Regions from separate parts of the Sorangium sp. So ce381 genome, predicted to be linked through region 1. Evidence: riboswitches for the same ligand, from Rfam matches in the RefSeq annotation. Region 1 holds a riboswitch; the other holds the start of a gene.
The links. A riboswitch is a leader RNA that binds a small molecule or an ion and turns the genes downstream of it on or off. The one in region 1 is predicted to bind cobalamin.
Positions count from the first base shown of each region.

Region 2: linked by a shared signal. The riboswitch ahead of WMF29_RS04870 (TonB-dependent receptor) and the one ahead of WMF29_RS21150 (ribonucleoside-diphosphate reductase subunit alpha) in region 1 are both predicted to bind cobalamin.

Region 1 covers NZ_CP150336.1:5,616,615-5,621,069, reverse strand. Annotated here, with positions in the region: gene WMF29_RS21160 (hypothetical protein) at 1-159, shown strand, start outside; gene WMF29_RS21155 (ribonucleotide-diphosphate reductase subunit beta) at 189-1,145, opposite strand; gene WMF29_RS21150 (ribonucleoside-diphosphate reductase subunit alpha) at 1,205-3,637, opposite strand; cobalamin riboswitch at 3,986-4,193, opposite strand; gene WMF29_RS21145 (hypothetical protein) at 4,315-4,455, opposite strand, start outside.
Region 2 covers NZ_CP150336.1:1,313,451-1,317,905, reverse strand. Annotated here, with positions in the region: gene WMF29_RS04870 (TonB-dependent receptor) at 1-1,758, opposite strand, end outside; cobalamin riboswitch at 1,996-2,203, opposite strand; gene typA (translational GTPase TypA) at 2,364-4,250, shown strand; gene WMF29_RS04860 (hypothetical protein) at 4,327-4,455, shown strand, end outside.

The sequences.
Region 1 (4,455 bases):
TGCTCGCCCGGCTGCGGCGACGTCTGCCTGCTGAGCGACGCGGAGAAGAACAAGCTCCGGCGCTGGCAGGTGACGGCGAACGGCGCGCTCGAGCCGCTGGAGGACGCGACCGTCGACACCGAGATCGGGCTCCCGCCGCGAGGGATCGGCGGGCTCTGATCGGCCCTGCGGGCGGTAGGTCGATCGCGTCAGAACGAGGCGTCGAGGACGACCTCCCCGGAGACGCCGACCTGATACGCGGAGACGCGGCGCTCGAAGAAGTTCGTGACCTCCTGGACGTCTTGCAGATCCATGAACGAGAACGGGTTCTTCGCCCCGTAGCGCTTCGGCATGCCGAGCGTGGCGAGCCGCTGGTCGGCGCAGAACTCGAGGTAGCGGCGCACGTCGCGCGCCGACATTCCCGCCACGCCGGCGCCGAGGAGATCCTCGGCGAACCGGGCCTCGCAGGCGATCGCCTCATCCATCATCTCGAGGATCGACCGCGAGAGGCTGGCGTCGAAGAGCTCGGGCTCCTCGCGCCGCACCGTGCTCACGACCTCGAAGGCGAAGCGCATGTGCGCGCTCTCGTCGCGGAAGACCCAGCTCGTCCCCGCGGCCAGCCCGTGGAGCAGGCCGCGCGAGCGCAGGAAGTACACGTACGCGAACGCGCCGAAGAAGAAGAGCCCCTCGACGCACGCGGCGAAGCAGATGAGGTTCAGCAGGAACCGCCGCCGATCGGCGCGCGAGTCCAGCCGGCCCAGCGACTCGATGGAATCGATCCACCGCATGCAGAAATCGGCCTTCTGCCGGATCGAGGGGATGTTCTCGACGGCCGCGAAGGCGCGGTGACGGTCCTCGGGATCGGGGATGTACGTGTCGAGGAGCGTCAGATAGAACTGGACGTGGAGCGCCTCTTCGTAGAGCTGCCGCGACAGGTACATCCGCGCCTCCGGGGCGTTGATGTGCCTGTACAGGTTGAGGACGAGGTTGTTCGCCACGATGGAGTCTCCCGTGGCGAAGAACGCGACGAGGCGCTGCACGAGGTGCCGCTCCGCGTCGGTCATCTTCCGCAGGTCGCCCACGTCCGTGGAGAAGTCGACCTCCTCCACGGTCCACGTGTTCTTGATGGCGGAGCGGTACATCTCGAAGAAGGCCGGATAGGCCATCGGGCGAAGGGTGAGGCACTGGCCCGGATCCAGGAGGCGCGCGGGGCGGCTGACGCGGCTCACTGGCAGGCCTCGCAGGCTTCGGGGTTCTCGAGCGCGCACGCCACGTCCGCGGCCGCGTTCGCCGGCGGCGCCTGTCCCCAGCCGCCCTCGCGGCGCGGCGCGGCGCCGCCCTCGGGCGTGCGGTCGGGCGCCGCCTCCACGGTCGCCTTGGCGATGCGCGTCGCGGGGCGCGATCGCAGGTAGTAGGTCGTCTTGAGCCCCTTCTTCCATGCGTGGAAGTACATGCTCGAGAGCTGGCCGATGGTGGGGTTCTCGACGAAGAGGTTCAGCGACTGGCTCTGATCGATGAAGGCGCCGCGATCCGCGGCCATGTCGATGAGCGAGCGCATCGGGATCTCCCACGCCGTCCGGTACACGGCGCGCAGCTGCTCGGGCAGCTCGTCCATGCCCTGGACCGAGCCCTCCGCGAGCTTGAGCCGGGCGCGCGCCGCGTCGTTCCAGGCGCCGAGCCGCTTGAGCTCGGCGACCAGGTAGCGGTTCATCTGCAGGAAGTCCCCAGAGAGCGTCTCGCGCTTGAAGAGGTTGGACACCTGCGGCTCGATGCACTCGTAGCAGCCCGCGATCGACGCGATGGTGGCCGTCGGCGCGATGGCGACGAGCAGCGAGTTCCTGAGCCCCTCGGCCTGGACGCGCGCGCGGAGCGCCTCCCAGCGGGCCGTGTCCTCCGGGACGACGTTCCACGCGTCGAACTGGAGCTCTCCGCGCGCGGCGCGCGTCTCGTCGAACGCCGGGTGTCGCCCCTTCTCCGCCGCGAGGTCCGCGGACGTCGAGAGCGCGTGGTAATACACCTCCTCCGAGATCCGCCTGGAGAGCTCCCGCGCGGCCGGGGCGTCGAAGGGCAGGCGCATCTGGAAGAACACGTCCTGCAGGCCCATGAGCCCGAGCCCGACAGGCCGCCAGCGGAGGTTCGATCGCCTCGTCGAGGGGATGGGGTAGTAGTTGAGGTCGATGACGCGGTCGAGCTGGCGGATCGCGGTCCGCACCGTGCGCGCGAGCTTTTCGAAATCGAACACGATCGCGCCGTCCGCCAGTGTGGTCGTGTGGCGAGCGAGGTTGATCGAGCCCAGGTTGCAGACGGCCGACTCCTCGTTCGAGGTCACCTCCAGGATCTCGGTGCAGAGGTTCGAGAGGTGCACAATCCGGCCCGGCAGCGCCGTCTGGTTGCAGGCGCGGTTCGACTTGTCCTTGAACGTCATCCAGCCGTTGCCCGTCTGCGCGAGCGTGCGCATCATCCGCGCGTAGAGCTCGCGGGCCTTCATCGTCTTCTTGGCGAGGCCCGCCCGCTCGGCCTCGGCGTAGCGACGATCGAACTCCTCACCGTAGAGATCGGGGAGATCGCGCACGTCCTTCGGGTCGAACAGGCTCCATTCGCCGTCGGCCTCGACCCGCTTCATGAAGAGATCCGGGACCCAGCTCGCGAGGTTCAGGTTGTGCGTGCGCGCGGCCTCGTCGCCCGTGTTGTCGCGCAGCGAGAGGAACTCCTCGACGTCGGCGTGCCACGGCTCGAGGTAGACGCAGCAGGCGCCCTTGCGCTTGCCGCCCTGGTTCACGGCCGCGACGGACGCGTCGAGCGTCTTGAGCCAAGGCACGATCCCGCTGGAGTGCCCGTTGGTGCTCTCGATGAGCGAGCCGCGCGAGCGCACCCGGTGGTAGGCGAGCCCGATGCCGCCCGAGAACTTCGAGAGCATCGCGACGTCGGTGTAGCGCTGGTAGATGGTCTCGAGGTGATCGTCCGGCGAGTCGAGCAGAAAGCAGCTCGAGAGCTGCTCGTGGCTCGTCCCGGAGTTGAACATCGTCGGTGAGCTCGGGAGGTAATCGAGCGACGAGAAGAGCCGGTAGAGCTCGACGGCCTGCGCCGCCGTCTCGGAGAGCGCGCACGCGATGCGCAGGAAGAACTGCTGCGGCGTCTCGATGACGAGGCGCGTCTCGGGGTGCTTGAGCAGGTAGCGGTCGTAGAGCGTCCGCAGGCCGAAGTACTCGAGCTCGTGGTCGCGCCCCGGCTCGATGGCGTCGTTCAGCTTGCGTGCGTTCTGCGCGACGAAGCCGTGGAGCCGATCGTTGATGAGGCCCAGCCGCCGCCCCACGGCGATGGACTGCGAGAAGGCGTGGATCTCCTGATTGCGGACCTCCTTGTCGATGTAGGTCGCGAGCAGGCGCGCCGCGAGCTTCGCGTACTGGGGCTCATCGGCGATGAGCGAGGCCGCCGTCTGGATGGAGAGCTGATCGAGCTCGCGCGTCGTCGCGCCGTCGTAGAGGCCGCTGATGGTCTTGGTCGCGACGCGGAGCGCGTCGACGTCGGACAGGGCCGCGCAGGAGCGGCTCACGGCCCGGACGATCTTGTTGACGTCGACTGGCTCGCTCGATCCGTTGCGCTTCTTCACGCGCATCGTCGTGTGCGGGAGCGTCTCCTCCGCGCCGCCGCTCGTCATGGCGGGCGCATGGGGTGCGTGGGGTGCTTGGAGTGCGTGGGGCGCGCGCAACGGCGCCGCGCCGTTGCTCTTCACCAACGGTTCGTTCAGCATGGCATCCTCCTCGTCGTGCTCGTTCCGAGCGGTCTCGGACCGCTCGCGTCGATGCCGCGAGAACGAGAAAGCCAGCCGATGCGCACGGGTGCGCCAGGCTCTTTGGAGGAGCCCTCGGACCGACCGCTCGCCCCCGCGGGCGAAAGGAAGACAACGCGGGAGGGGGTCGGGACCGGGACAAGCGCGAGAGTCTGCGCCAGCTCGGACCTACCCGCCTCCCTCGAGGCTTCCAGGTCAAACCGGCGCGGGATGTCTCCCCAGCGCAGGATGCTGGCAGGTCTTCGGGCTCACGAGCGCTCCGGCTCTCGCCGGGTTCCTACGATCCACCGCTTCCCAGCCCGAGGGCCAGTGCGCGTCGTGGAGATCGTTCTCGCTTACCGCTGCGGGGCAGCCCCGGACTCACACCGGGTTCCCTTTTGAGCCCCGGGCCGAAGCCCGAGGCACCAACATGAGGCACTACATATTGCGGTGCCGAGCGCAGGTCAAGCGATATGTTGTGGGTGGCCGGACGAGCGGGGCGATCGACATGCTGTCATTCCATCGGCGTACCATCGGCGTGCCAGCGGCGTATTTGCCCTGGATGGTCACGGGCAGGATGCGTTCGCGATCGCCACGGCGTCGAGATCGAAATTGCCGTTCGGGCCGGCCATGTCCGCGCGATCCGTGATCCGCACATAGCGGGCGAAAGCGAGGCCGACGTCGGCGAGGTCGAAGGCGTCGCCGCC
Region 2 (4,455 bases), 4.3 Mb from region 1:
CTCGGTCGCGCCCGCGTCGCCGCTCCACACCAGCTCCGAGTCCACGTCGAGGAGGAACCCGGCCCCGCTCAGCGACAGCCCGCGCAAGGGCGCGACCCGCACGCCGACCTCATAGCCCGTCGCGGGCGTGATCAACGTCGCCGCCCCCTCGCCCAGCACCGCGCCCTGCGCGTCGTTCGAGTGGAAGCCCCGCCCGAAGTGGGCGAAGAGATCGAGCCCCTCGACGGGCGACACGATCGCCGTGAGCTTCGGGAGCAGCTGCATCTGCCCCCGGGTGCCGCTCGACCTGTTCCCCGTCCTCTCGAGGTCCTCGCCCGGGTCGTCCACGTTGACGTCGATCCACTGCCCGCGCGCCCCGAGCACGACGCGGAGCCAGCGCCGGAGCCGGGCGTCCTGCTCGACGTAGACGCCGATCTGGCTCTCGTCGACGTGGGTCCTGCTCTTCTCCTCGAGCCGCTCGCGCGCCTCGTCGTGGTGGAGGGACTTGTCGATCGCGTCCGCGCGGATCTGCGCGCCGAGCGAGGTCGTGAATCTCGCCCCGCCGATCTCGTATTGCCTGCGGAACCGGAGATCGGCGCCCCCGACGGTGCGGTCGTCGTTCTGCTCGATCTGGTCGCCGTGGACGGCGTCCTCGCTGAAGAACGTGAAGTTCGAGTACAGCGTGAAGCGGTAGCGGACGAGGTAGGCCAGCGCGCTCAGATCGGCGTCCCGCCACGCCGTCGAGTAGGCGAGGGACGCCATGTGCCGCTCGGTCGCCCCGCCCTCGGTCGGATCCACGGCGCCGAAATGGTCGATGCACGGCTGTCCGAACGCCGACGGCGGCGGGTTCAGCCCGCCCTGCTCGCCCTCGCCGCACACGGCGCGCGCGGGGATCTGGCCGGAGCCGTGCCAGGTCGATCCATACGACATCCATGTCATCTGGACCTTCCCCGTGTCGCCGAGATCGTGCGTGGCCCGCAGGTACACGTTGAAGCGCTTGAGCCGCTCCGGGCTCACGAACGGCCCGTCGTTCCGGTAGATCTCCGCCGCGGCCACAGCGCGCCACGCGTCGCCGAGATCCGGCGAGGCGATGACGAGGCCGCGCTGGATACCGTACTGCCCCAGGCTGACCTGCGCGTAGCTCTCCTCGAGCTTCTCGGCGAAGCGCAGGTTGACGGCGCCCGCCGTACCGAAGTCGCCGATGCCGGCGTAATAAGGCCCCTTGTAGCCGTCGAGCCCTGTCACGAGCTCCGGGATCATGAAGTAGAGATCGGTGAAGCCGTGCCCGTGGCCGTGGCTGACCATGTTGACGGGCACGCCGTCGACGAAGAAGGCGACGTCGGTCCCGTGGTCCGCGTCGAACCCGCGGAGGAAGTACTGGTTCGCCTTGCCGCCGCCCGCGTGCTGCACGGCGAAGAGCCCGGGGACCGACTCGAGGATGTCGCCCGGCCGCAGCCTCGGCCTGAGCTCGAGCTCCCGGTGTCCGACGGAGACGCGCGACGCGGCCTCGCTGCCCGGCTTCTCCGCCTGGATCGTGACCTCGATCGCGGCGTCGCCCTCGGGCGCGCCTGCGCTGCCCGCAGGGGTCGCGGCGCCGCCCGCGGGCGTGCCCTCACCGGTGGGCTGTGCAGCGGCGGCCTCCGGCGGGGCGGCGGGCGCCGCGGGGGCGTCGCCCTCGGCGCGCGCGGGCCGCGCGGCGGCCAGCACCATGGATAACGCGGCGAGCAGATGAAATGGATGGCGGTGCCCGTGGCTCGTCGTGACCGTCTCGCGCAGCATTCGTGTCCTCCTTCGCCGCAATCGCGCGGAGCGGCTTCGGGCCGCTCGCGTCGAGCTCCGCGAGGACGAAATGGCTGGCCATCGCACGGTGCGCTGGACCGACCTCTCGCCCCCGCGGGCGACCGGAAGGCGACGCGGGGGCGGTTCGGTATCCGGGACGTGGCAGAGGCAGAGCTGCACCGGCTCGGACCTCACCGCCTCCCTCGAGGCTCCCAGGTCGAACCGGCGCCGGATGTCTCCCGCCGCCGGGCGCTGGCAGGTCTTCGGGCTCGCGAGCGCTCCGGCCTGGCCGGCTCCCTACTGTCCACCGCTTCCCAGCCCTCGTCGGGCCAGTGCTTGGGGTGGAGGTCGTTCTCGCTTACCGCTGCGGGGCAGCCCCGGAATTTCACCGGGTTCCCTCTTCGGCCCAGGCGAACGCCCGGGCACCAGCACGGCGCGCACCCTATGGCCGCGCGCCTTCGGCTGTCAATCGCTAGCGCTCCGCTCGCCCGCCCGGCGCGGGCTCGCCCGCGCCACGCGCGCGCCTCGCGCTCTCCATCCGAGCGCCTCCCTGCGCGGCTGCCGCGCCGCTGCCGTGCAGGCCGAACGTTCGGGCTCTAGCGAGGATGGGCTCGCTCCTCCGTGGGTCGCGTGCTACACGGCCGCCGCCGTATATGCCCCGTAACGATCTCCGCAATATCGCCATCGTCGCCCACGTCGACCACGGGAAGACGACCCTCGTCGATCACATGCTCCGCCAGTCGGGCGCCTTCCGAGAGAACGAGGTCGTGGCCGAGCGGGTCATGGACTCGAACGACCTCGAGCGGGAGCGCGGCATCACCATCCTCGCGAAGAACACGAGCATCCGGTACCGCGGGGTCAAGATCAACATCGTCGACACGCCCGGCCACTCCGACTTCGGCGGCGAGGTCGAGCGCACGCTCATGATGGCCGACGGGGCGCTCCTCCTCGTCGACGCCGCCGAGGGCCCGCTGCCGCAGACGCGCTTCGTGCTCTCGAAGTGCCTCCAGCGCGGCTTCCCGGTCATCGTGGTCATCAACAAGATCGACCGGAGCGACGCGCGCGCCCACGAGGTGCTCTCCGAGGTGTTCGACCTCTTCTGCGACCTCGAGGCGAGCGACGCGCAGATGGACTTCTCGACGCTCTACGCCGTGGCGAAGCTCGGCCAGGCGAAGCGCGAGCTCGAGCACGAGGCGAAGGACCTCGAGCCGCTCTTCGAGACCATCCTCGAGCGGGTCCCCGGCCCCTCCGGCGACCCCGACGGTCCGCTCCAGGTCATCGTCTGCAACACGACCCACGACGAGTACGTGGGCCGGCTCGCGGTCGGCCGGGTGGTCCGCGGCACCGCCCGGTCCGGCGCCGACGTCGCGCTCCTCGCCGAGGGCGGCCAGTCGCGCGGCTACGTGAAGATGCTCTACGCCTACGAGGGGCTGAAGCGCGTCGCGGTCGAGAGCGCCGTCGCGGGCGAGGTGATCGCGATCGCCGGGATCGACGCGGTCACGATCGGCGACACGATCACGGATCCGGCGCACCCCGAGGCGCTGCCGCGGATCGTCGTCGAGGAGCCGACGATCAAGATGAAGATCGGCGTCAACACGTCGACCTTCGCCGGCAAGTGCAAGCAGTCGAAGTACCTGACGAGCCGTCACCTGAAGGAGCGGCTCGAGCGCGAGGCGATGAAGAACCTCGCGATCCGGGTGGAGCCGACGGAGGTGCCCGACACGTTCGTGGTGCTCGGCCGCGGCGAGCTCCAGCTCGCGATCCTCGTGGAGACGATGCGGCGCGAGGGGTACGAGATGCAGCTCTCGAACCCCGAGGTGGTGACGCGCGAGATCGACGGCGAGGTGATGGAGCCGCTCGAGCTCGTGGTCGTGGACGTGCCGGACACCTACGTCGGCATCGTGACCGAGCGCCTCAGCTCCCGGCGCGGCCGGATGGTGAAGATGACGAACCCCGGCTTCGGCCGCGCCCGCCTCGAGTTCCGGGTGCCGTCGCGCGGGCTCATCGGCTTCCGCGGCGAGTTCCTGACGGCGACGCGCGGGACGGGCCTGCTCAACACGATGTTCGACGGCTGGGCGCCCTGGGGCGGCCCGATGATGCGCCGCCCGACCGGCGCCATCGTCGCCGATCGCGTCGGCGTGGCGACCCCGTACGCGCTGCACCACCTGCAGCCGCGCGGCATGTTCTTCATCGTCCCCGGCGTCGAGGTCTACGAGGGGATGATCATCGGCGAGCACAACCGGCCGAACGACACCGACGTCAACGTCATCAAGGAGAAGAAGCTGTCGAACGTGCGCAACCACGGCAAGGACGAGAACGTCCTCCTGGCCAGCCCGCGGCTGCTCACGATCGAGACGGCGATGGAGTGGATCGACGGCGACGAGCTCGTCGAGGTCACGCCCGACGCGGTGCGCGTCCGCAAGAAGGTGCTCGCGTGCAACCGCCGCGAGCGCCGCGAGGACGCGATCGAGCAATCGCAGGCGGTGGAGTGAGCGGCGCGGGCGCGCGGGACGTGCGGGACGTCCGAGGCGCGCCCCTGCCGTGCTTGCCGCGCTATAAGATGCCGTGATGAGAACGACGCCGCTCTTCGCTTTCCTGGCTTCGGTCGTCGCGCTCTCGGGGGCGGGCGCCTGCGGCGGGGCCGTCGTCGTCGACGGGCTCCCCGAGAGCTCCGACGGCGCCGGGGGCGCAGGCGCG